Regions from separate parts of the Mycolicibacterium sp. P4_G11 genome, predicted to be linked through region 1. Evidence: predicted binding sites of a transcription regulator. Region 1 holds the regulator's gene; each other region holds the start of a gene.
What was found. Region 1 encodes LexA, which represses DNA repair genes until DNA is damaged. Its sites were predicted from a motif close to CGAACANNTGTTCG; they were not measured.
Positions count from the first base shown of each region.

Region 2: AC1U2B_RS21260 (HNH endonuclease signature motif containing protein) is a predicted target of LexA. The motif match lies at 1,175-1,188, and genes of this name have one in related genera.
Region 3: AC1U2B_RS17345 (HNH endonuclease signature motif containing protein) is a predicted target of LexA. The motif match lies at 2,778-2,791, and genes of this name have one in related genera.
Region 4: AC1U2B_RS01250 (HNH endonuclease signature motif containing protein) is a predicted target of LexA. The motif match lies at 3,045-3,058, and genes of this name have one in related genera.

Region 1 is NZ_JBFUJW010000001.1:582,966-588,791, forward strand. It holds gene AC1U2B_RS02825 (LGFP repeat-containing protein) at 1-1,333, shown strand, start outside; gene lexA (transcriptional repressor LexA) at 1,400-2,089, opposite strand; gene AC1U2B_RS02835 (LysM peptidoglycan-binding domain-containing protein) at 2,341-2,814, shown strand; gene nrdR (transcriptional regulator NrdR) at 2,926-3,390, shown strand; gene AC1U2B_RS02845 (alpha/beta fold hydrolase) at 3,397-4,419, opposite strand; gene AC1U2B_RS02850 (proteasome assembly chaperone family protein) at 4,461-5,402, opposite strand; gene AC1U2B_RS02855 (trypsin-like serine peptidase) at 5,647-5,826, shown strand, end outside.
Region 2 is NZ_JBFUJW010000010.1:5,511-11,336, reverse strand. It holds gene pgl (6-phosphogluconolactonase) at 1-625, shown strand, start outside; gene AC1U2B_RS21265 (hypothetical protein) at 628-996, shown strand; gene AC1U2B_RS21260 (HNH endonuclease signature motif containing protein) at 1,192-2,586, shown strand; gene AC1U2B_RS21255 (hypothetical protein) at 2,825-3,277, shown strand; gene AC1U2B_RS21250 (CsbD family protein) at 3,345-3,518, shown strand; gene AC1U2B_RS21245 (DUF6131 family protein) at 3,564-3,722, shown strand; gene AC1U2B_RS21240 (hypothetical protein) at 3,848-4,048, shown strand; gene AC1U2B_RS21235 (hypothetical protein) at 4,115-4,282, shown strand; gene ppc (phosphoenolpyruvate carboxylase) at 4,302-5,826, opposite strand, start outside.
Region 3 is NZ_JBFUJW010000006.1:619,984-625,809, reverse strand. It holds gene AC1U2B_RS17355 (IclR family transcriptional regulator) at 1-356, shown strand, start outside; gene AC1U2B_RS17350 (LLM class F420-dependent oxidoreductase) at 399-1,301, shown strand; gene AC1U2B_RS17345 (HNH endonuclease signature motif containing protein) at 1,376-2,773, opposite strand; gene AC1U2B_RS17340 (VTT domain-containing protein) at 2,885-3,556, opposite strand; gene AC1U2B_RS17335 (alcohol dehydrogenase catalytic domain-containing protein) at 3,622-4,635, shown strand; gene fbaA (class II fructose-bisphosphate aldolase) at 4,725-5,771, shown strand; gene AC1U2B_RS17325 (hypothetical protein) at 5,794-5,826, opposite strand, start outside.
Region 4 is NZ_JBFUJW010000001.1:257,336-263,161, forward strand. It holds gene AC1U2B_RS01235 (5'-3' exonuclease) at 1-411, opposite strand, end outside; gene AC1U2B_RS01240 (M24 family metallopeptidase) at 429-1,553, shown strand; gene AC1U2B_RS01245 (ABC1 kinase family protein) at 1,596-2,921, shown strand; gene AC1U2B_RS01250 (HNH endonuclease signature motif containing protein) at 3,062-4,471, shown strand; gene AC1U2B_RS01255 (class I SAM-dependent methyltransferase) at 4,569-5,204, shown strand; gene AC1U2B_RS01260 (MmcQ/YjbR family DNA-binding protein) at 5,182-5,577, opposite strand; gene AC1U2B_RS01265 (alkaline phosphatase family protein) at 5,701-5,826, shown strand, end outside.

The sequences.
Region 1 (5,826 bases):
GAGCCGGATCGCGACGTTCGCCGCCGCGGACAACCCGACGATCTTCTGGACGCCCGACCACGGCGCCTTCGTCGTCCGCGGCGCTGTGAACGCCGCGTGGGACAAGCTGGGCGGTGCGGCCGGCAAGCTCGGCGCGCCGACCGCCGACCAAACCGTCAGCGGCGACGTCGTCAGCCAGAAGTTCACGGGCGGCTCGATCTCGTGGAACAAGTCCAGCCGGTCGTTCAGCACTGAACCGGCGGAGCTGGCGTCGCAGTTGAGCGGTCTACAGGTGCCCAGCGCCGACGTGCCGGGCGGCGTGAGCGCGCAGTCCGAGCAGCCCGGCAAGTGGTACCAGTTCCACTGGTGGTGGCTGCTGGCGATCATCCCGCTGTTGCTGGTGGTGGTCGGCATCGTCATCGCGACGCTGCTGCGGCGTCGGCGTCGCGCCGGTCAGGAAGCCTTCGACGAGCAAGACGCGTACGACTACGACGACCACGAGTTCGGCGACGGGGAGTACGGCGACCCGCAGTACGCGGACGGCGGTGTCGACAGCGAGTACGCCCCGGCCGACGAGGGGGAGTACGCCGACGAATTCGCGGCCGAGGACCAGCAGTTCGACAATCCGCACGGCGGCCCGGCCTTCCAGAGCAACCCGGATGTCATCGACACCGCGCCGACGGTGTACCCCGATTTCACGGCTGAGCAGCCTGCGGACGAGGTGTCCGAGGGCGAGCCCGAGACCGCTGCAGAGGCAGAGGTCGCCGAAGAGGTCGAGACCCCCGAAGACGTGCCGGCTGACGAGGTCCACGAGGTGGCGGAGCCTGAGGCGCACGGCGACGACGAGCCCGCCGACGAGCCCACGGTCTCGGTGCAGCTTCCGGACGCATTGCGTCGTGGTGGCGCGGCGGCGGGCCTGACGGCGGCCGGGCTGGCGGGCTTCGCGGGCCTTCGGCCTCGGAACCCCGGCGACCGCGTGTGGGCTGCGCCGGCTGCCGAAGAGCAAGCCGACGAGCCCGAGGAACAGGTACTCGAACCTGAGCCGGCAGACGAACCTTTGGCCGAGCCGTCCGCGGACGACACGCTTACCGACGACAGGGCTGCGGAGGACGCCGCGGCGGCCGGTCCGGCCAGTGGCCGGCACCATGCGCTGGGGGCGGAAGAGCCCGAGACCGCGCAGATGTCGTTCCGCGTCGCGACCGGTGCGGAGCCGCCCGACGGTTATGGCATCAAGGCCAACACCAAGTCAGGTCTGTACTGGGTGCCGGGCTCTCCCGGATACGACGAAGCCGACGTCGAAATCTGGTTCGCCAGTGAGGAATTCGCGGTCACCAACGGATTCGTCCGAGGCTGACGGCACCGACGGCTGAGCCCCGCTGCGAGCGACTGCAGCGGGGCTCACCTATAGGTCTGGCAGGCGTCAGATCTTGCGGATGACGGTCACGACCTTGCCGAGGACGACCGCGTCGTTGCCCGGGATCGGATCGAACGCCGGGTTGTGCGGCATCAGCCACACCTGGCCCTTGGTGCGCTTGAAGGTCTTCACGGTGGCTTCGCCGTCGATCATCGCCGCCACGATGTCGCCGTTGTCGGCCACGTTCTGCTGCCGCACGACGACCCAGTCGCCATCGCAGATCGCGGCATCGATCATGGACTCGCCGACCACCTTCAGCAGGAACAACGAGCCTTCGCCCACGAGTTCACGGGGCAGCGGGAAGACGTCTTCGACGGCCTCTTCGGCGAGGATCGGACCGCCGGCCGCGATCCGGCCGAGCACCGGGACGAAGGTCGGTTCGGGCAGCGCGTCCGAACCGGCGACATCGGTGGTGACGGTGGCGCCGTTCGTCTCGTCGGTGCCCCGGACATCCACGGCGCGCGGGCGGTTCGGGTCGCGCCGGAGATAGCCCTTCTTCTCCAGCGTGCGCAGTTGGTGAGCCACCGAGGAAGTGGAGGTCAGGCCGACCGCGTCGCCGATCTCCCGGATGCTGGGCGGGTAGCCGCGCGTGGTCACCGAGGTGCGGATGACGTCGAGGATGGTCCGTTGACGTTCGGTGAGGCTGCTGGACCGTCCGCCTGGCTGGGCGTCCGGGGTTTCGGTGCTGTCGCTCATAGGGACGAATCTAGCCCAGTGCACACGATTCATCAAACATGTGTTCGAGATCGGGTCGGTCGGCGTGTCGCGCCCGAGATCTGGTCGTGACGTGGCGAAAGCGGGGCCGAAGTAGCGGAACGCAACTTGTCGGTGGGTGGTCGTATCGTTCGCAACAGTTCGATCACATGTTCTACCGTTCGAACGTTTGGGCGATATAGTCGAACATACGAGCTATCGAACCTATGTACGAACTCCCGAGAGGAACCGACATGACCACCATCACCCGCGAATACCCGACCGACGTCGTCGTCCGTGCCGTGCCTCGGCGCGCAGATGTGAATCGGCACCGCCAGGCCCGGCTGCGGCCGGCCGGTTCCCGTCCCTCGGGTGCGGCGTTCCGGCACCGCGGTACCGGCGTGCTGACCTCCCGCGCCTCGCATCGGAGCAACCCGATCACCCCGCTGACCACGGTGATCCTGGCCCTGGTCGCGGCGGGGATCACGGTGTGGCTGGGCCTGGTGGCGCAGTTCGGGGAGGCTGTCCAGCCGACCGCATCGACGGCATCGGTGCCCGCGCAGCTCGCCGTGGTCCGGGTGCAGACCGGTGAGTCGATTCAGCAGGTCGCCCGGCGGGTGGCTCCCGACGCGCCCGTCAGTGCCGTCGTCGACCGCATCAAGGAACTGAACAAGCTGCCCTCGGTCGCCCTGGACGCCGGGCAGACGCTGATCGCCCCGGTCGGCTGAGGTCAGCCCGTGCGCACCCTGATCGGCACGGCGCCCGGCCGCGCCCGAGCGGCACGGGTAGGCTCGAGACCGTTCGAAACGGTCGATTGTCGGTGCGGCGAAGGAGCGGTGATGCACTGTCCGTTCTGCCGGCATCCGAACTCGCGTGTGGTCGATTCACGAGAAGCTGATGAAGGGCAGGCGATTCGGCGTCGCCGGTCATGCCCGGAATGCGGTCGCCGGTTCACCACGGTCGAGACCGCCGTGGTCGCGGTGGTCAAACGAAGCGGCGTCACCGAGCCGTTCAGCCGGGACAAGGTGATCAAGGGTGTGCGGCGCGCCTGCCAGGGTCGGCAGGTCGACGACGATGCCCTGAACCAACTGGCGCAGAAGGTCGAAGATGCGGTGCGGGCCACCGGATCTCCCGAAGTGCCGAGCCACGAGGTCGGATTGGCGATCCTCGGTCCTCTGCGTGACCTCGATGAGGTCGCCTATCTACGGTTCGCGTCGGTGTACCGCTCGTTCTCGTCCGCCGAGGACTTCGAGCGCGAAATCGAGGCGCTGCGCGCACACCGCGGCGTGACGTCGCCGGGCTGACGGCAGCTAGGTCGCGCTGCGTTCGTCGGTCTCCAGTGCGTCGAACACCGCGGCTTTCATGTCGAACGAGGCATCCATCGTCTTTGTTGTGACGCCGGCCTGCAGCAGGCCGCGCAGGGCATCGCGGTCGTAGACCGACGGCGCGGTCGTGTCGATGAAATTCTCGACGAGCTCCACGAATCGATCGGGGTCGTCATGAAATGGGAAATGTCCCGAGTTGTCGAAGAACTCCAGCCGGGAACCCGGCATCGCGGCGTGCGCCAGTTCTCCGTGGGCGGCCGGGATGACAGCGTCGTGCGTGCCCCAAACCAATTGCACCGGAATGGCTTCGGTCAAATAACATCGGTCCAACATCGTGACCACCTGGCCGCGCCAGTCGACGACCGCGCGCAGGGTCCGACCGAAGGCCGATGAGGCCCGGGGTTCGGGCAGATCGTTGAGAATCCGCAGCATGTTCGGTAGATCGTGACCCAGTCCGGTCGACCCGAGTACCGCGCCGCCGAGACGCCCGGCGAGCTGAAGCGCGGGCAGTACCAACGGAATTCGCAACAACGCCAGGGCCTCGGTACCCAACGGCATCGACGCGACCCGCAGTGCGATGTTCACGTCGCGGGTGACACCGCCGGCACCCACCAGCACCAGACGATCGATCAGTTGCGGGAATTGGTAGGCGAATTGCATGGCCACGCCGCCGCCCAGCGAATGCCCGATGACCGTCACCCGTTCGATGTCCAGCACGCTGAGCAGGTCCCGCATGCCGTTGGCGTACGCCGCCACCGAGTAGTCGGCGCGCGGTTTGTCCGACTGGCCGTGTCCCAGCAGATCCGGGGCGATGACGGTGAACCGCTGGGCCAGGCGCTTCTGCACGGTTTCCCACGTGGTGGAGTTGTCGCCGATCCCGTGGATCAGCAGGATCGCCGGGCCGGAGCCTGCCACCCGAAATGCCCGTCGGTAGCCGTGGATGGTGCGGAATTCCAGGCGGGGTGTCACGTCACGCACAGAATGCAGGGTGGGCTTTCCGTCGGGCATCGTCGCTCCTTCCCATCGTGTCGGCGGGCCGACCGCGTGGGTCAGTCGCCGGCGGTGCCGTCGTCGCCGGGGCGGGGATCGGTGAAACCGTCACCCGACTGTTCGGCGAGGAACTGTTCGAACTGGGCGCCGAGCTCGTCGCCGCTGGGTAGTTCCTCGTCACGTGCCAGCAACGACCGATTCTCCTGAGCAGCGACGAACGAATCGTACTGTTGTTCCAGTGCACTGACCACTTGAGCGACTTCTGAGCTGGCCTCCACCTGCTCGCTGATCTTGGTGTACACCTCGGCGCCCGCCTCCGACAGCGCATGCAGCGGAATCTGCAGCGACGCGATCCGGGACACCTCACCCAGCAGAGCTTCGGCGGCCGGCGGATACGCGGTCTGCGCCAGGTAGTGCGGCACATGCACGGTGAAACCCAAAGCCTCATGGCCGTGCTGAATCATCCTGTACTCCAACAGGTTCGACACACTGGCCGGAACCTGCACCTCGCCCACCCACGGCGTGTGTTCGGCGATGAGCTCCTTGTTGCCCGCGTGAGCGGTCATGGTGACGGGCCGGGTGTGCGGGACCGCCATCGGGATGGCGCCCAGCCCGATGACCTGGCGGACACCGAGCCGTTCGGACAGCAGCCGCACCGCCGTGATGAAACGCTCCCAGCGCAGGTCCGGCTCCATGCCGGCGAGCAGCAGGAACGGCGTCCCGGCGGTGTCGTGCAGCGCGTACAGGTTCAGCTCGGGGTCGTCGTACTTGGTGAAGTGGTCGGTGGTGAACGTCATGAGCGGGCGGCGCGACCGGTAGTCCAGCAGTTCGTCGATGGCGAACGAGGCGACCAGCTCGGTGTCGAGCGTGTTCTTCAGGTGCTCGGCGGCCAGCCGGATGGCGTGGCCCGCGTCGGAGAAGCCTTCGAGGGCGTGCACCATCACCGGTCCGCGGCCGTCGGCGGCGGACAGTTGGGGTGCGGGAAACTCCAGCTCATACATGCCGCTCTGCTCGGGCTGGTACTGCTGGCCCTGGCGGTCGTCGGGCCGCTGGCCGCCCGCGTCGGGCGCGTTCCCGTCGTGCTCGCTCACCTTCACACTCCTTGCCGTACTGCGTGCCACACCGCGCTGGATGTGTCTCCTTACAAGTGTCGCGCATTCTCGCGTTGTTCCCGGTGCCGCCCCGCAGTTCGCCATGGTGCACCAGGTGCTGCTCTGACAGTTGGTATCGGGCAAGATCGGTCAGATGTTGGGCACCCGGCTGGTCGTGAGCGCATTCGTCGCGCTGCTGGCCACTGCGTGCAGCCCACCCACGATCAAGGCCGACCCTCGTACCGGTGACGTCGGTGCGGTCGCCGCGGGTTCGGCCGCTGTCCCAGGGCCCCGCCCGGACCCGCGCGTCGGTGCGGTGTTCCTGGGGAGCGAT
Region 2 (5,826 bases), on a different contig from region 1:
CTACATCGTGCTGACCGGCGGCGGTACCGGCATCAAGCTGCTCAAGCATGTCGGCGGACATCCGATCGACTGGGCCAAAGTGCACCTGTTCTGGGGCGACGACCGCTACGTCCCGGCCGACGATGCTGACCGGAACATCAAACAGGCCCGGGAAGCGCTGCTGGATTCCATTGCCATTCCGGCCGACAACGTGCACGCGATGGCCGCAAGCGATGGCAAATTCGGTGACGACATCGACGCCGCGGCTGCCGCCTACGCAGGTGAGCTGGCCGTCGTGTCCGGAAACGGCGCGTCCACACCAGAATTCGACGTGCACCTGATGGGCATGGGCGGCGAGGGTCACGTCAACTCGCTGTTCCCGCACAGCGACGCGGTCCGCGAGACCGCGCGGTACGTCGTCGCCGTCACCGACTCCCCCAAGCCGCCGCCGCGACGGATCACGCTGACCCTGCCCGCTGTCCGTCGCTCCCGTCAGGTGTGGCTGGTCGTGGCCGGCGCCGAGAAGGCCGACGCGGTGGCAGCCGCGGTCGGAGGCGCTGCGGCAGATGACATTCCAGCGGCCGGCGCAATCGGCACCGAGGCAACCGTGTGGTTGCTCGACGCGGCCGCGGCGGCGAAACTGTAGCCATGGTCGACAAAGGCGATGGCCGGACCCGTCCGGTCGGCGGCCGCATCCGGACGCTCACGCAGGCGGCACTGAACGCCGACGTCACGGTCTCGCAGGTCGATGCGCTGCTGGTCGACATGGAAGGCACGCTGGCCACCCTCAGCGGGCTGACCGACAATCTCGACACGACGATGTCGCGGTTCAACGAGACCATCACCCAGATCGACGAACTCGCGCCCCGCATTTTTGGAGTCGTCGATCGGATGGAGGCGATCGTGACGCGCGTCGAGGCCATCGTCGGCGTCGCCGAGACGGTGCTGTCGCCCATCGCGGTCACCGAGAGTGCCGTGCGTGGCGTGCTGAAGTCCGTTCGCGGTTGGGCGCCGTAGCGCGCCTGCCGCCTACCCACGACAGTCCTCGGGCACAGACCAACGGCGTCCCAAGGCGCAGTTGGGCCACGATTTCCACCGCCATCCGTGCACCGCCCAAAAAACTCTGGTCACTTTGTTTTCGCTGGTCACAGTAGGTAACTAGCGTCACATTTCCCACGATTTCTTGTCAGTACTTCGAACTATTGTTCGAATATGGCCACCGACCGCGCCACCATCTTCGCCGCGCACGCGGCGCTGGAGAATGCGATCACCGAGATCAACGAGTTCGACTACAGCGGCCTATCAGTCGCTGACCAACTCGAGCTGCTCTCACGCCGGGAAGTGCTGGCCCGTCGTATGCCGGTCGCCGACCACGCCCTCCTGGCGGGCCTGCACACGCAAACCTCCCCGCGCGAGGTCGGCGCCAAGAGCTGGGCCGACGTGCTGACCATCCGCCTGCACATCTCCGCGAAGGACGCCCGGCGACGGGTCCGCGACATGGCCGACCTGGGCCCGCGCACCACCATCACCGGCGAGGCGCTGGCACCGGCACACGAACACATCGCCGCAGCCCAAGCTGCCGGCGCCATCGGCACCGAACACATCGCGGTCATGAACACGTTCTTCGAGAACCTGCCCGACTGGGTGGACACCACCACCAGCAGCCAGTGCGAAGCAACCCTGATCACCAACGCCGCCGCAGGCCAAACTCCCGAAGAACTCAAAGCCGCCGCCGATCTGCAGCTGTACCTGCTCGACCAGGACGGCCCATTACCCGATGACGCCGAACGGGCCCGCAAACGCGCTTTCCGCATCAGTAGGCAGCAACCCGACGGAATGTCCAAAGTGGAAGGCTGGCTCGACCCCGAAGCGCGCGCCACCCTCGAAGCAGTCCAGGCCAAACTCGGCGCCCCCGGCATGTGCAACCCCGCCGACCCCACACCGTGCCAGTCCGGTACGCCTACCCAGGCCCAGATCGACAACGACACCCGCAGCGCCGACCAACGCAACCACGACGCCCTCGCCGCCATGGGCCGCATCGCCCTCGGAACCAACCTCGGCGATCACAACGGTCTCCCCGTCACCGTCGTGGTCACCACCACCCTGCAAGAACTCGAACGCGGCGCCGGCCTGGCCCTCACCCACACCGGCTCCAAGCTCCCGATCCCCGACCTGATCCGGATGGCCGCCCGCGGAGCCCACCCCTACCTGCTGGTGTGCGACAAGCACACCAACGTCCCCCTCTACCTGGGCCGCGCCCGACGCACCGCATCATTGGGACAGCGACTGGCCTTGTTCGGCCGCGATCACGGCTGCACCCGCCCCAACTGCACCGCCCCCGCCTCGCGCTCCCAGGCCCACCACGTGAATACCGACTGGTGCGCAGGCGGACCCACCGACATCACCAATCTCGCCCTGGCGTGCGGCTGCGACAACCGCCTCGCCGACACCGGCGGCTGGACCACCACCATGAAAAACGGCCGCGCCCACTGGACCCCACCACCGCTGCTCGACGTCGACCAACCCCGCACCAACCAATACTGGCACCCGCAGCTCTACCCCGCCGAAGGTGAGGGCGACGGCGAAAGTGACAGTCCCACAAATTGATTGGGCGCTACACAGCGCCCCACCGTTGCCGAGCGCCCGGTCGGCCGATGAACTGCGCGGCAGACAAATACCGCGTGGCGCGCCGCGAACCGCACCTCGCCCCCACGCCTGCTACCGCATCACCGAAGAGGCTGGTCAGCTACTCGCGACAACGTAGGTCAATGCTGTAGTTCTACACTGTTGACAGCAGTGAAAATGGGGCGTGTACTGGACTTCTAGCAGTATCTGAGGTGCCACCATGATCGTCATCATTGGACTCGTCGTACTGCTCGTGGCGGTGATCGCAGGATTCGCCGGTGTGCTCACCAACGCCGGGGCCGCCCATCCGCTGACCGACAACTTCTCGCTCCTGGGCTATCACGTCACCGGGTCGACCGGCGCGGTGTTCCTGGCCGGGATCGTGGTCGGCGCAGTAGCGATGCTGGGTCTTGCCGTGTTGCTGGCAGGCGCGCGGCGTACCGCGGGACGCGGGCGAGATGCCCGACACCAGCTCAAGGATTCCCAACGTGAAACCGCGTTGCTCAACCAGGAGCGCGACCAACGACTCGAGCATCAGCAGGCCGACACCACCACCGGATCACCGGTGAAGCGACAGCAAACTACGTTGGGGCACAGCAGGTTTGCCTTGCTCCAGCGGTGGACGCGCGGTCCGCGACCTGCGGGCACCGCGCATGCCGACAAGCCGCGGTAACACCCGCCTGCGATCACCAGCGTCAGCCGCAGTCGCGGCGTAACCAAAAGAAGGAAGGCGACAGCCAATGAGCATCACCAGAACACTGGCCAACAAGGCCGAGGCCGTCAAAGGCGCCTTGAAGAAGTTCATCGGCCAGAGCACCGGCAACACCCGGTTGCGCACCGAAGGCCGAGTCGATCAGTTCAAAGGCAACGCCAAACAGGCCGGCTCCCACATCAAAAACGCTTTCAAACCCTAGCCGGCCATCCCCCAACCACATCGGCATCGAAACGAGGTAGACGCCATGATCGTCGTCGGAATCGTCCTCATCATCGCTGGACTGCTGCTCAACACCAACCTGCCCCTGGTACCCATCGGGGTCGTCCTTCTCGTCATCGGCTTGGTACTGATGGCCATGGGACGGATGGGACGCCCCGCCTTCGGCCGCCGCCACTACTACTAGCACTGGCCGGCAACACATCTCGCCGATGGTGATTCACCGCGGCGTGGACACGGCGCGACCACTTACCACTGCCAGGTGACGCAACTCCCCGCAGCTGCCCGGCCGAACGTCAGAGGAGAAACATCATGCGATATGCAGGGCTATTGGTAGTCGTATGGCTGGTCATCGGCGCCTTCGCCACTGGCCAACGCGGCTACTTCACCCACGCCGAGCAGAACTGTGCCAGCGTGGGGACCATCGCGGTCACCGTGATCGCAGGACCACTCAACTACCTGGGTGTCAATCCGAAGGTGACGGACTGTGTTGTGCCCCAACCTAGCTCGTGAAACCCATCGCTCAAATCCGATCGATCTGAAGCTCGGTACCCTACTCAACCACCCCAAGAAGCCAGCATGATCATCAGCACCCAGGCGTTGATCGTCGTCGTCGCGATCGCAGCCATCGTCTTACTCATCGCCCTCGGGGCGATGTTGATGAAAAAGAGCGTTCTCCTGCTCGTCAAAGGCCGGGCAAGCCGGCCGGCGCGCGCCGCCCACCACGGCTCGACGCCGTTCGTCTAACGGCGGGCCAAAATCGCCGCTACCCGCTGTTGCGCAGCGCGGTGGCCAACCCGCTCATGGTCAGGAGGATGCCGCGTTGCACGAGTTCGTCTTCGTCGCCTGACCGGTAGCGGCGCAGCAGCTCGACCTGGAGGTGGTTCAGCGGCTCCAGGTAGGGGAACCGGTTGAACACCGACCGCGCCAGGGCCGGGTTGTCGGCGAGCAGGTCATCCTGCCCGGTGATCAGGGCGTGCATCCGGATGGTGCGCTCGTGTTCGGCAGCGATCTTGTCGAACACCCGATGGCGCAGCGCCTCGTCGTCCACGAGCTCCGAATACCGCGCTGCCAGGCCGAGATCCGACTTGGCCAGCACCTGCGCCATGTTGGACAGCACGGTCCGGAAGAACGGCCACTTCGCATACAGGTCCTGCAGCACCGCGAGGCCGCTGTCGGTGCTTTCGATGAATTCCTCGAAGGCCGTCCCGGTGCCGTACCAACCGGGCAGCATGACCCGCGACTGGCTCCAGGCCAGCACCCACGGGATGGCCCGCAGATCGGCGATCGACGTGGTCGGCTTGCGCGACGTCGGGCGACTCCCGATGTTGAGCGCACCGATCTCGCTCACGGGCGTCGACGCCTTGAAGTACTCGACGAATCCCGGTGTGTTGTGGACCAATTCACTGTAGGCCCGCTGGGCCCGCGCGGCGAGGTCGTCCAGCACGTCGTAAGCAGGTGCTGCCGCGTCCCCGAGCCCTTCGACGTCGAGCAGCGTCGACTCCAGAGTCGCGGCCAGCAGGGTCTCCAGATTGCGATGTGCGGCATGCGGTTCGGCGTATTTGGCGGCGATGACCTCGCCCTGCTCGGTGATCCGCAACGAGCCCCTGACCGCACCGGGCGGCTGCGCGAGAATCGCGTCATAGCTCGGGCCACCGCCGCGGCCGACGGTGCCGCCGCGACCGTGGAACAGCCGCAGCCGAATACCGGTCTTGCGGGCCGATTCCACGAGATCGAGCTCGGCCCGGTACAGCGCCCAGTTGGCCGCCAGGTAGCCGCCGTCCTTGTTCGAATCCGAGTAGCCCAGCATCACCTCCTGGTGGTCGCCGCGGACGGTGACGATCGAGCGGTACAGCGGAATAGCAAGGGCCGCTTCCAGAATCGACGATCCGCGTTGCAGGTCGTCGATGGTCTCGAACAGCGGCACGATGCCCACCGGGCTGTACGGTTCGGGCCCGGCCGCGTCCAGCAGGCCTGCTTCTTTGAGCAGCACCGCAGCTTCCAAGAGGTCGGACACCGACTGGCACATCGAGATGATGTAGTTGGGAACGGCCGGCGGCCCGAAGACCTCGACCGCCCGGGCTGCCGCGGCGACGATGTCCAGTTCCTTGCGCGCCAGCTCTGACAGCTCGGCGTCCCGGCTCACCAACGGCCGGCGGGTGGACAGTTCGGTGACCAGAACGGCGACGCGTTCGTCCTCCGGCAGCGATGCGTAGTCGGGATGCACGCCGGCCCACGCCAGCAGCTCGGCAACCACCTGCTCGTGTACTTCGGAGTTCTGCCGCAGATCC
Region 3 (5,826 bases), on a different contig from region 1:
TTCCGCTCGGCGTGGCCAGCGCAGGCCTGGCCATCCTCAGCCATCTGCCGGCCGCCGACGTCGACGACTACTTCTCCCGCGAGCAGCCCGAAACCAGTTGGGGGCCTACACATTCCGAAGCGGCCATCCGCAAGCGCATCGAGCAGACGAGGCGCGCGGGCTACGCGGTCAATCCCGCGCTGCTGGTCGAAGGCAGTTGGGGGATGGCGGCCGCGGTGTTCGACCGGCGCGGCCTGCCCGAGTGGGCGTTGAGCCTCACCGGCGTCGAAACCCGGTTCCGGGCCGGCCGCCGACGCGAACTGGGGCGGCTGCTGCTCGAGCAGGCCCACGAGTTGTCGGGCCGGCTCCAGGGGTGACCCCGCGTCGCCGTGTGGGTGGCGGTAGGCGATTGTGGACGGGTGACCACTCAGCGCGCGCGTATCGACTTCCCGTCCCGCATCGGCGTCTGGTGGGCCAGCGACAGCTGGGCCATGCCCGACGCGCAGGCCGTGGCCCGCGACATCGAAGCCATGGGCTATGGATCGCTGTTCCTGCCTGAGACCGTCGGCAAGGAGTGCCTCACCGAGTCGGCAGCTTTCCTCGCGGCCACCGACCGGCTGGTGGTCGGCACGGGCATCGCCAACATTCACGTGCGTCTTCCGTCGGCCGCCGAGGCCGGTGCTCGCACACTGACCGCTCTGTACCCGGGTCGGTTCGTGCTGGGCCTCGGCGTCAGTCACGGCCCGCTGGTGGAGCGCGGGATGGGCGGCACCTACGAAAAGCCGCTCGCCACGATGCGCAGCTATCTGGAGCGGATGGCCGCCGTACCGGACGCCATCGAGCCTGGGGTCGGCCGGCCGCCTCGGCTGCTCGCGGCATTGGGCCCCAAGATGATCGAGTTGTCGGGCAGTCAGGCCGATGGCGCGCATCCGTACCTGGTGCTGCCTGCCGCGACGCAGACGACACGGGACATCCTCGGGCCGGACAAGTGGATCGTCTCCGAGCAGGCGGTGGTCGTCGGCGGTGATGACGCTGAACAGCTGCGTCGTGCCCACGATCACCTGAACGTCTACAGCGGCCTGCCCAACTACCGAAACTCCTGGCTGCGCCAGGGCTTCGACGAGAGCGATCTGGTCCGTGGCGGGTCCGAGCGACTGGCCCGCGCCTTGGTCGGGATGGGCAGCGTCGACGACGCCGCGGCCAAGGTGCAGGCGCATCTGGAGGCAGGTGCCGACCACGTGGTCGTGCAGGTACTCGGCGAGCACCCGACGGCCGACCCGCGGCCAGGCCTGCGGGAGTTGGCCACCGTCCTGGGGTTGTAGTCCCAGCTGCCGGCTGCGCCGCCCCGCGACGCGGCGAGGCGTTGTGGATGACTGGCGCGCCATTGCGCGCCGGATCAGCTTGCGGGACTGTCACTTTCAGCATCGCCATCACCGCTCTCCGCGGGATACAGCGTCGGGTGGTGGTACTGGTTTGTTCGTGGTTGGCCGACGTCGAGCAGTGGTGGTGGGGTCCAGCGGGTGCGGCCGTCGGGGCCCATGGTGGTGCTCCAGCCGCCGGTGTCGGCGGCCCGGTTGTCCGGTCCGCAGGCCAGGGTGAGGTTGGTGATGTCGGTGCCGCCCCCGTGCTTCCACGGGACCAGGTGATGAGCCTGGGAGCGCGAGGCCGCGGCGGTGCAGTTCGGTCGGGTGCAACCCAGGTGCGCGGCGAACAAGGCCAGGCGCTGCCCGGGTGTGGCGGTGCGCCTCGCCCGGCCCAGATGCAGCGGGATGCTGGTGTGCTGGTCGAACACCGCCAGATAGTGACGGGCACCCTTACCGGCCATCCTGATCAGGTCCCCAATGGGCAGTTTCGTTCCGGTGTGGGTGACCGCGACACCGGCCCGGCGCTCGAGGTCGGCCACCGTGCAGGTGGCCACGACCGTGACCGGAAGGCCGTTGTGCGCACCGAGCATCCCGGTTTGCAGCATCATCCGGCCGACCATCCTGTACGCGTCATGCTGCCGCTGGGCCAGAGTCCTCGTGTCGTTGTCGATCTGTTCCTGGGTGGGTGTGCCGGAGAGACAGGGCTGTGGGTCGGCGGGGTTGCACATGCCGGGGGCGGCCCACTTTTCGTTGATCGCATCCCAGTAGGCGCGGGTCTCGGCATCGACGGTGCCGCTGACCTCGCTGGTGCCGTCCGAGCGCTGCTTACCCGTCTTCATCCCGCGTTTGGGTTCGGGTTCGGAGTCGTCGGGTTCGGGACCGTCCGGATCGAGTTCGTCCATCAGTTTCTTCGCTGCGGCGCGCAGTTCTTCGGGGGTCTGGTGGCGCGCCCCGGCCACCAACGACTGCTCGCACTGGACCGTGGTGGCCAGATCTACCCACAACGGCAGCGCGGCCAGAACGTTGGCGATGACTTCGATGTGTTCGGTGTTGAGTTCGCCAGCGGCCTGGGCGGCGGCTACCTGCTCCCACAGCGGCGGCAGGGCCTCCCCGGTCAGGCCCCTGCGGGGGCCCAGGTGTTCACCGTGGCGGACCCGCCGCCGAGCATCCTCACTACTGATGTGCAGCCGGATCCGCAGGACATCAGCCCAGTTTTTCGCGCCGATGTCGCGCGGGGTGCTCTGAGCTTGCAGACCGGCCAGCAGGGCATGACCGGCGACCGGGAAGCGGCGCATCAGCGTTTCCCTGCGTGACAGGAGTTCGAGTTGGTCGGCGACCGATAGGCCGCTGTAGTCGAACGCGTTGAGCTCGGCGACCGCATCCTCGGCCGCCGCGTACGCGGCGAAGATGGCGGCGCGATCACTTCCCATACTTCGAACAATAGTTCGAACCGCCGACAAGAGACCGCGGGAAATGTGACGCTAGTTACCTACCGTGACCAGCGAAAACAAAGTGACCAAAGTTTTTTCGAGAGGGCCGGTTCAGCCCTCGGTGACGCCCTCGGCGGCAGCCTTGCGGCGCTGGTACCAGTGCCAGATCATCGGCGTGATGGACGCGACCAGGATCAGGACGAAGATCGGTTCGAGCAGCTTCTGGACGATGGGGAACCCTCCCAGCCAGTAGCCCAGCAGCGTGATGCCACAGCCCCACACGATCGCGCCGATGACGTTGTACAGCGTGAAGGCGGCGTAGCCCATCTTGGCGGCGCCGGCGGTGATCGGCGCCAGGGTGCGCACGATCGGCACGAAGCGGGCCAGCAGGATCGCGAACGGCCCGCGTTCTTCGAAGAAGGTGTGCGCCTCGTCCAGGTACTTCTGCTTCAGGACGCGGGCGTCGGGCTTGAACATCGAAGTGCCGAGGAAGCGTCCGATGAGGTACCCTGCCTGCCCACCCAGGATGGCCGCGAGCGGAATGGTCACCATCAGCAGCCAGATGTTGAAGTTGGCCTCGGCGGCGACCTCGGCCTGGGCGGCGGTGCCGGCAGCCAGCATGCCCGCGACGAACAGCAGGGTGTCGCCGGGCAGGATCGGGAACAGCACGCCCGACTCGACGAAGATGACGACCAACAACCCGACCAGGGCCCAGGTGCCGAAATAGGCGATGAGCTTGACCGGATCCATGAAGTCCGGCATGAGGGACAGGGTGCTGATCATGGGGTCAACATACCGGTGCGTGCTGGCCGTTCCATTAACTGCACATCCCTCATAGGGTCAGGGCCATGGCGACTCACAAGGCAATTCACGTTGCGGAAGCCAACGCGCCGCTCACTCTCGTAGAAGTCGACACTGTTTCTCCGCCCCGCGATCACGTTCGGATCGCCGTCGCCGCCTGCGGCGTGTGCGGCACCGACCGTGAGTTCTACGCAGGGCACTTCCCCGGACTTTCGTGGCCGATCACCCTCGGCCACGAGATCGCGGGCACCATCGCCGAACTCGGCGACGGTGTCGAGGATTTCTTCGTCGGCGATCGGGTCGCGGTCGGCTGGTTCGGCGGCAATTGCAACCGCTGTGTGCCGTGCCGCCGGGGCTACTTCATGCAGTGCGTCCGCATGGAGGTGCCGAGCTGGCATTACCCGGGCGGCTACGCCGAATCGGTCATCGTGCCGACAACGGCGCTGGCTCGGATTCCGGACGAATTCTCGTTCGCCGAGGCTGCCCCGATGGGGTGCGCGGGCGTGACGACGTTCAACGGATTGCGCAAGACGCGCGCCAAGGCCGGTGATCTGGTCGCGGTGATCGGCATCGGCGGACTCGGTCACCTGGGGGTGCAGTTCTCCCGAGCGATGGGTTTCGAGACGGTCGCGATCGCTCGCGGCCCCGAGCGGGAGGCCGCCGCGAAGGAACTCGGTGCCCATTACTACATCGATTCGAACGCCTCGGATGTCGCCGCCGAACTACAGCGTCTCGGCGGGGCGGCGGTTGTACTCGCGACTGCGGCGAGCTCGAAGGCGATGGCCGACACCGTCGCAGGGCTCGGGCCCGAGGGCGAGCTCGTGACCGTCGGCGTCACTCCCGAGCCCCTGCCGGTCAGTCCACTCGACCTGATCAACGGCGGCTTCTCGATCACCGGGCATCCGTCGGGCACCTCGCGCGACGTGGAGGAGACGCTGCACTTCGCCGCGCTCACGGGCGTACGGGCCGTCATCGAGGAACGACCTCTCGCGCAGGCCGCCGAGGCCTTCGAGCGCATGAACAGCGGCCACGCGCACTACCGGATGGTCCTGACCGTTTGACCTAGACAGCTGCCTGACCCGGTGTCGCACTTGAGCTGAGATTGACTGACATACTGGCCCAGACTGCAGGTTCGCCCGAGAGGAAAAACATGCCCATCGCCACCCCCGAGGTCTACGCGGAGATGCTGGCCCGCGCCAAGGAGCACTCCTTCGCGTTCCCGGCCATCAACTGCACGTCGTCGGAAACCGTCAACGCGGCGATCAAGGGCTTCGCCGACGCGGGTAGCGACGGCATCATCCAATTCTCCACCGGCGGTGCCGAATTCGCCTCCGGACTCGGGATCAAGGACATGGTCACCGGGTCGGTGGCGCTGGCCGAGTTCGCCCACGTCGTCGCCGCCAAGTACGACATCACCGTCGCGCTGCACACCGACCACTGCCCCAAGGACAAGCTCGACGGCTTCGTCCGGCCGCTGCTGGCCATCTCGGCCGAGCGCGTCGCCCGCGGCGAGAACCCGCTGTTCCAGTCACACATGTGGGACGGCTCCGCGGTGCCCATCGACGAGAACCTGCAGATCGCACAGGAACTGCTGAAGCTGACGTCGGCCGCGAACATCATCCTCGAGGTCGAGATCGGCGTCGTCGGCGGTGAAGAGGACGGCGTCGAGGCCGAGATCAACGAGAAGCTGTACACCAGCTCCGAGGACTTCGAGAAGACCCTCGATGCGCTGGGCTCCGGCGAGAACGGCAAGTACCTGCTGGCCGCCACCTTCGGCAACGTGCACGGCGTCTACAAGCCGGGCAACGTCAAGCTCAAGCCCGAGGTGCTGGCCGAGGGCCAGCGGGTGGCCGCCGCCAAGCTCGGACTGGCCGAGGGCTCCAAGCCGTTCGACTTCGTCTTCCACGGTGGTTCGGGCTCGCTGAAGTCCGAGATCGAGGACTCGCTGCGCTACGGCGTGGTGAAGATGAACGTCGACACCGACACCCAGTACGCATTCACCCGTCCGGTGGCGGCGCACATGTTCACCAACTACGACGGCGTTCTGAAGATCGACGGCGAGGTCGGCAACAAGAAGGTCTACGACCCGCGCAGCTACCTGAAGAAGGCCGAGGCTTCGATGACCCAGCGCGTCATCGAAGCGTGCAACGACCTGCACAGCACCGGGCGCAGCGTCTCGGCGGGCCTGTCCAGCTAGATCAACACCGCCGACTGGCCAGTTACGACACGAGAATCGCGAGATTCCGTGTCAT
Region 4 (5,826 bases), 330 kb from region 1:
CAGCGTGCCGAGCACGTCGTCGGCCTCGAAGCCCGGTGCGCCCGCGGTGGCGATGCCGAACGCGTCGAGCAGTTCCATGATCATCGCGACCTGGGGCGTGAGGTCGTCGGGCACCTCTTCGATGTCGGGGTCGTCGCCCGGCACCTCTTCGACCACCCGGTGTGCCTTGTAGGACGGGATCAGGTCGACCCGCCACTGCGGCCGCCAATCCAGGTCCAGGCACACCACCAGGCGGCCGGGGCGGTGCTGGGTGACCAGGGCCGCGATGTTGTCGAGGAAACCGCGGACCGCGTTGACGGGGCGGCCGTCGGGCGCCGTGATCGAGGACGGCACCCCGAAGAACGAGCGGAACCACATGCTGGCGCCGTCGAGGAGCAGGATCGGCTGGGTTCCGGGGATGTCGATCGGCATCGCACTAGCCTATTGCCATGAGTTCAGGCCGATTCAACACCGACGTCTATGCCGCGCGTCTGCGCTCGGCCGCCGCTGCTGCCCACGCCGCCGGCCTGGCCGGTTTGGTCATCACCCCGGGGTACGACCTCCGGTACCTGGTGGGGTCGCGGGCGCAGACCTTCGAGCGGCTGACGGCGCTCGTGGTGCCGGCGGACGGTTCGACACCGACGGTCGTGGTGCCGCGGCTGGAACTGGCCTCGCTCAAGGAGTCGGCGATCCTGGAACTGGGCCTGGCGGTTCAGGATTGGGTCGACGGCGACGACCCCTACGCGCTGGTGGCGGCCGCGCTGCCGGGCAGCGCCGTCGCGGTCACCGACGCCATGCCCGCGCTGCACCTGCTGCCGCTGGCATCGGTCCTCGGTGCGGTGCCGGTGCTGGCCACCGATGTGCTGCGGCAGTTACGAATGGTCAAGGACCCCAGCGAGATCGACGCTCTGGCGAAGGCCGGCGCGGCCATCGACCGGGTGCACGCGCGGGTGCCCGAGTTCCTGGTGCCGGGACGCACCGAGGCCGACGTGTCCGCGGACATCGCGGAAGCGATTGTCGCCGAAGGCCATTCGGAGGTGGCGTTCATCATCGTCGGCTCGGGGCCGAACGGGGCGGACCCGCACCACGAATGCTCCGACCGTGAACTACAGGTCGGCGACATCGTCGTCGTCGATATCGGCGGTCCGGTCGAGCCCGGCTACAACTCGGACTGCACCAGGACCTACAGCATCGGTGAACCCGATCCCGTGGTGGCGCAACAGTATTCGGTGCTGCAACGCGCGCAGGCCGCGGCGGTGGCCGCGGTCCGGCCGGGGATGACCGCCGAGCAGATCGACGCGGCGGCCCGCGACGTGCTTGCCGCAGAAGGGCTTGCCGAGGTGTTTGTCCACCGCACGGGCCACGGCATCGGCCTGTCGGTCCACGAAGAGCCCTACATCGTGGCGGGCAATGGGTTGACGCTGGAGCCGGGCATGGCGTTCAGCGTCGAGCCCGGTGTCTATTTCGCGGGGCAGTGGGGCGCGCGGATCGAGGACATCGTCGTCGTCACGGACGACGGCTGCGTGTCCATGAACAACCAGCCGCACGAACTGGTTGTGGTGCCCGTTTCGTAAGGGTTGTTGTCAAGATCGGCTAAGAAAGACAAGATCAACGCCATGGCTGAAATCCGCCGTGGCCGCACGGGACGTGCCGCCAAACTGGCAACCCTTCCTGCCGGCATCGCAGGCCGCGCCGTACTGGGCGTCGGCAAGCGCATGGCCGGCAAGTCGAAAGACGACGTCAACGCCGAGTTGGTCGAGAAGGCTGCTGAGCAGCTGTTCCAGGTGCTGGGGGAGCTCAAGGGCGCCGCGATGAAGCTCGGACAGGCACTTTCGGTGATGGAGGCCGCGATCCCACCGGCATTCGCCGAGCCGTATCGCGAAGCGCTGACCAAGCTGCAGAGTGACGCCCCGCCGCTGCCGGCGGACAAGGTGCATCGCGTGCTCGACAGCCAGCTGGGCACGAAGTGGCGCGAGCGATTCCAGTCCTTCGATGACGAGCCCGTCGCCTCCGCGAGCATCGGTCAGGTGCACAGCGCGGTGTGGGGCGACGGCCGTCGGGTCGCGGTGAAGGTGCAGTACCCGGGCGCCGACCAGGCGGTGCGCGCCGACCTCAAGACCCTGCGGATGCTGACCACGCTGTTCAAGCAGGTGGTTCCGGGCGCCGACGTCAAGAGCATCATCGACGAACTGATCGAGCGCACCGAGGAAGAGCTGAACTACCGGATCGAAGCGGACTATCAGCGTGCCTTCGCCAAGGCTTTTGCCGGGGATCCGCAGTTCTACGTGCCGGCGGTTGTCGCGTCGTCCCCGAAGGTGGTCATCACCGAGTGGATGGAGGGCCGCAAGCTCTCCGAGATCATCACCAGCGGCACCGAAGACGAGCGCAACCGGTGCGCGCACATGCTGCTCGAGGTCACCATCAGCGCCCCGTACCGCTGCGGCCTGCTGCACGTCGATACTCATCCGGGCAACTTCATGCTGCTCGACGACGGGCGGTTCGGCGTCATGGACTTCGGCGCCTGCGCGGTCCACGAAGGCGGCCTGCCGCGGGCAACCGGGCCCATCCTGCGGCTCGCGCGGGACGAGAAGTGGGAGGAGATGACGACCTACCTACGGGAGGAAGGTTTCATCCCCGCCGGGGCCACAGTCTCTCACGAGGAGATCAACGCCTACCTGCTGCCATACATCGAACCGTTGCGGCACAAGAGCTTCCACTTCAGCCGCCGGTGGCTGCAGGGCATCGCCGCCACCGCTGCCGATATCCGCAGCGAGCAGTTCGCCGCGACGTTCAAGACCAGCCGTCAGCTGAACCTGCCGCCCAACTACCTGATGATGTTCCGGGTGCTCGGTGGTCTGCTCGGGATTGCCGCGCAGCTGGACGCGACCATCAACTACGCCGAGATCGTCGACAAGTGGGTGCCCGGATTCCACGAGGACTGACGAGTTCGGCGCAGTAACTCCGGAGTCGTCGCGGCGGGTGGAACTCCCTGCTGGACAACATGTTTGACCTCACTGGTCACTTTCGGCACAGGTGTCCCAAACTGCAGAAAATTGTCGGTGCTTCGAACTAGTGTTCGAACATGGACGTCGACAACCCCACTGCTGTTGAGGAGGCTTACGCCGGCCTGGACACGGCACAGGCGCGGGTTGCGGCGGTGGACTACATGGCGTTGTCGGTGCCGGAGTTGTTGGCGGTGCAGTCCCATCGTGAGCAGATGCGGTGCGCCGCCCAAGCGGTTGATCATGCCGTGGTGGCCGCGTTGCAGGCCCAAACCACCGCACAGGAGATCGGGGCGAGAAACTGGTCCGACGCCCTGCGCATCCGGGACCGGCTCAGTAGCGAGGAGGCTCGCCGCCGGGTGCGGCACGCCGAACTTCTGGGCCCGCGGCGATCGTTGACCGGGGAGGTGTTGGCGCCGCTGCGTCCGTATGTCGCTGCAGCCGTGGCTGCGGGGGCGATCAATGCTGATCATGTCGATGTCATCGAATCGTTCTTCGCCAAACTGCCCACCTGGGCGGCACTGGCCGCCCTCGATGAATCTGAACTGGCGCTGGTGGCCGCCGCCCGCAACCTCACCCCGGAAGGGTTGCGTGCTGTGGTCAAACGCAAGCTCTACGAACTCGATCAGGACGGTCCCGAACCCGATGATCGCGACCCGGAACCGGATCGGGACCGCGCCCTGGTGCTATCGAGGCAGGCTGCCGATGGCGGCAGTGAGCTGAGGGGCCGGCTCACACCCGAGGCACGCGCGATCTACGAAGCGTTGATGGTCAAGTACGCGGCCCCTGGCATGTGCAACCCCGCTGATCCGGTGCCGTGCACTTCCGGGACGCCGTCGCAGGAGCAGATCGACAACGATCACCGCACCCTGGCCCAGCGCCAGCACGATGCCTGGGTCACGATGGGCCGGTTGCTCCTGAGCGCCGATTTGGGTGAGCACAACGGCTTCCCAGTCACCGTCGTGGCGACCTGCACCCTCGAACAACTCGAGCAGCGCGCCGGGGTCGCGCAGACCCACACCGGCAGCTCCCTGCCGGTCACGGATCTGGTGAACCTGGCCGCCCAGGCAGGGGCATCCTGCTACCTCACGGTGTTCGACAACCATGCCGATGTTCCGCTGCACATGGGGCGGGCGCGGCGCACCGCCACCACCGGTCAACGTCTGGCCCTGTTCGCCCGCGACAAAGGCTGCACCCGTCCCGAGTGCACCCGGCCCGCCGCCGACTGCCAAGCCCACCACGCGGTCGCCGACTGGCGTCACGGCGGCCGGACCGACATCACCGACCTCACGCTGGCCTGCGGCCCCGACAACCGCCTGGCCACCGAGGGTGGCTGGACCACAGAAATGCGAAACGGCCGCGCACACTGGACCCCACCACCACTGCTCGACGTCGGCCAACCAAGAACCAACACCATCTACCAACCCCAGCTCTATCCCACCGAGAGCGGAGACGACGAAGGCGGTGAAAGTGACAGTCCCGCAAGCTAACCCGGTGTCAATAGCGCCCGGTGGCACGACACGTCGGTGCGCTACGGATGTCACGCATCAGGCCGACCGTGTCACCATGCCCGCGTACGGTTGGCCGATGCCCGATTTTCTGGCCACGACCCGAGACGGCTACGACCGTGCGGCCGCGAACTACGTCGCGCGCTTCCAGCACCATCTCGACGACAGGCCGGTGGACCGGGCCATGATCGGCGCCTTCGCTGAACTGGTACCGCGAGGCCCCGTGCTCGACGTGGGCTGCGGCACCGGGGTGGCTACCGCGGCACTAGCGGCCGCCGGCTTGGACGTGACCGGAATCGATCTGTCTCCCAACATGATCGAGCAGGCGTGCCGGCACAACCCGGGCCTGGCGTTTCGGGTTGGCTCGATGCTCGACCTCGATGCGGAGGACGGCAGCGTCGCCGGGCTCTGCGCCTGGTACTCGATCATCCATGTGCCCGACACGCATCTGCCGCGCGTCTTCGCCGAGTTCCACCGGGTGCTGGCGCCTGGCGGCGTGGTGCTGCTGGCATTTCAGGTCGGCGACGAACCGCGGGTGCTGACGGACTTCGACGGTGAGCCGGTGAACTTGACGTTCATCCGTCGTCAATCGACGGTCGTCGCAGATCTCTTGTCGAACAGCGGTTTCCGTGTCTATGTCGAACTGGTCCGGCAACCGGACGACGGACTCGAATCCACCGCGCAGGCGTATCTCATTGCGCGTCGAGCAGTTTGACCAGCCGCTTCGTCGCGACCAGCCGGAATGACGCGTCCAGCAGCTCACGGACCTCGTTCCAGTCGACTTTCGCCGCGGTGAAATCGAGCCCGAGCCAACCGGACGGTCCCATGTAGGCGGGGTAGTAGAAGCGCGAATCCTGTTCCAGCGCTGCGCGGTCGGACTCGTCGACCTTGACCAACAGGGAGTGCGGGTAGGCGACCATCTCGCCGGTCACCTTCGAATTGCCGCCGTACATCGCGAACATCTTGGGTGCACAGAACACCGGGCGACCCCAAGACACCTTCTCGAAGGCTTCGGGGAAGCTCAGCGCCACCGCTCGCAGCTCCGCCAGGCCGGGGTCGTCATCGTCGAACATGATCGGATGCGGCACATTGCCACGGTAACCCTTGACCTGCCCGCGCGGTGGCATGAGGACGACCAACCTTCAAATTGACTGTGCATCAGGTTGGCGATTCCTGTGCGATCGGTAATTGTCGCGCGTTATACATTCCGGATGACAGCTGGAAGCTTTGTTGGTCGGGTCGGGGGTCTGGCGGTCGCACTGGGGATCGGTACCGCGCTCGCGGGGTGGAGTGACTGCCCCGCCTGGGCCGATACCGCCGCAGGGGCGGGAACGACG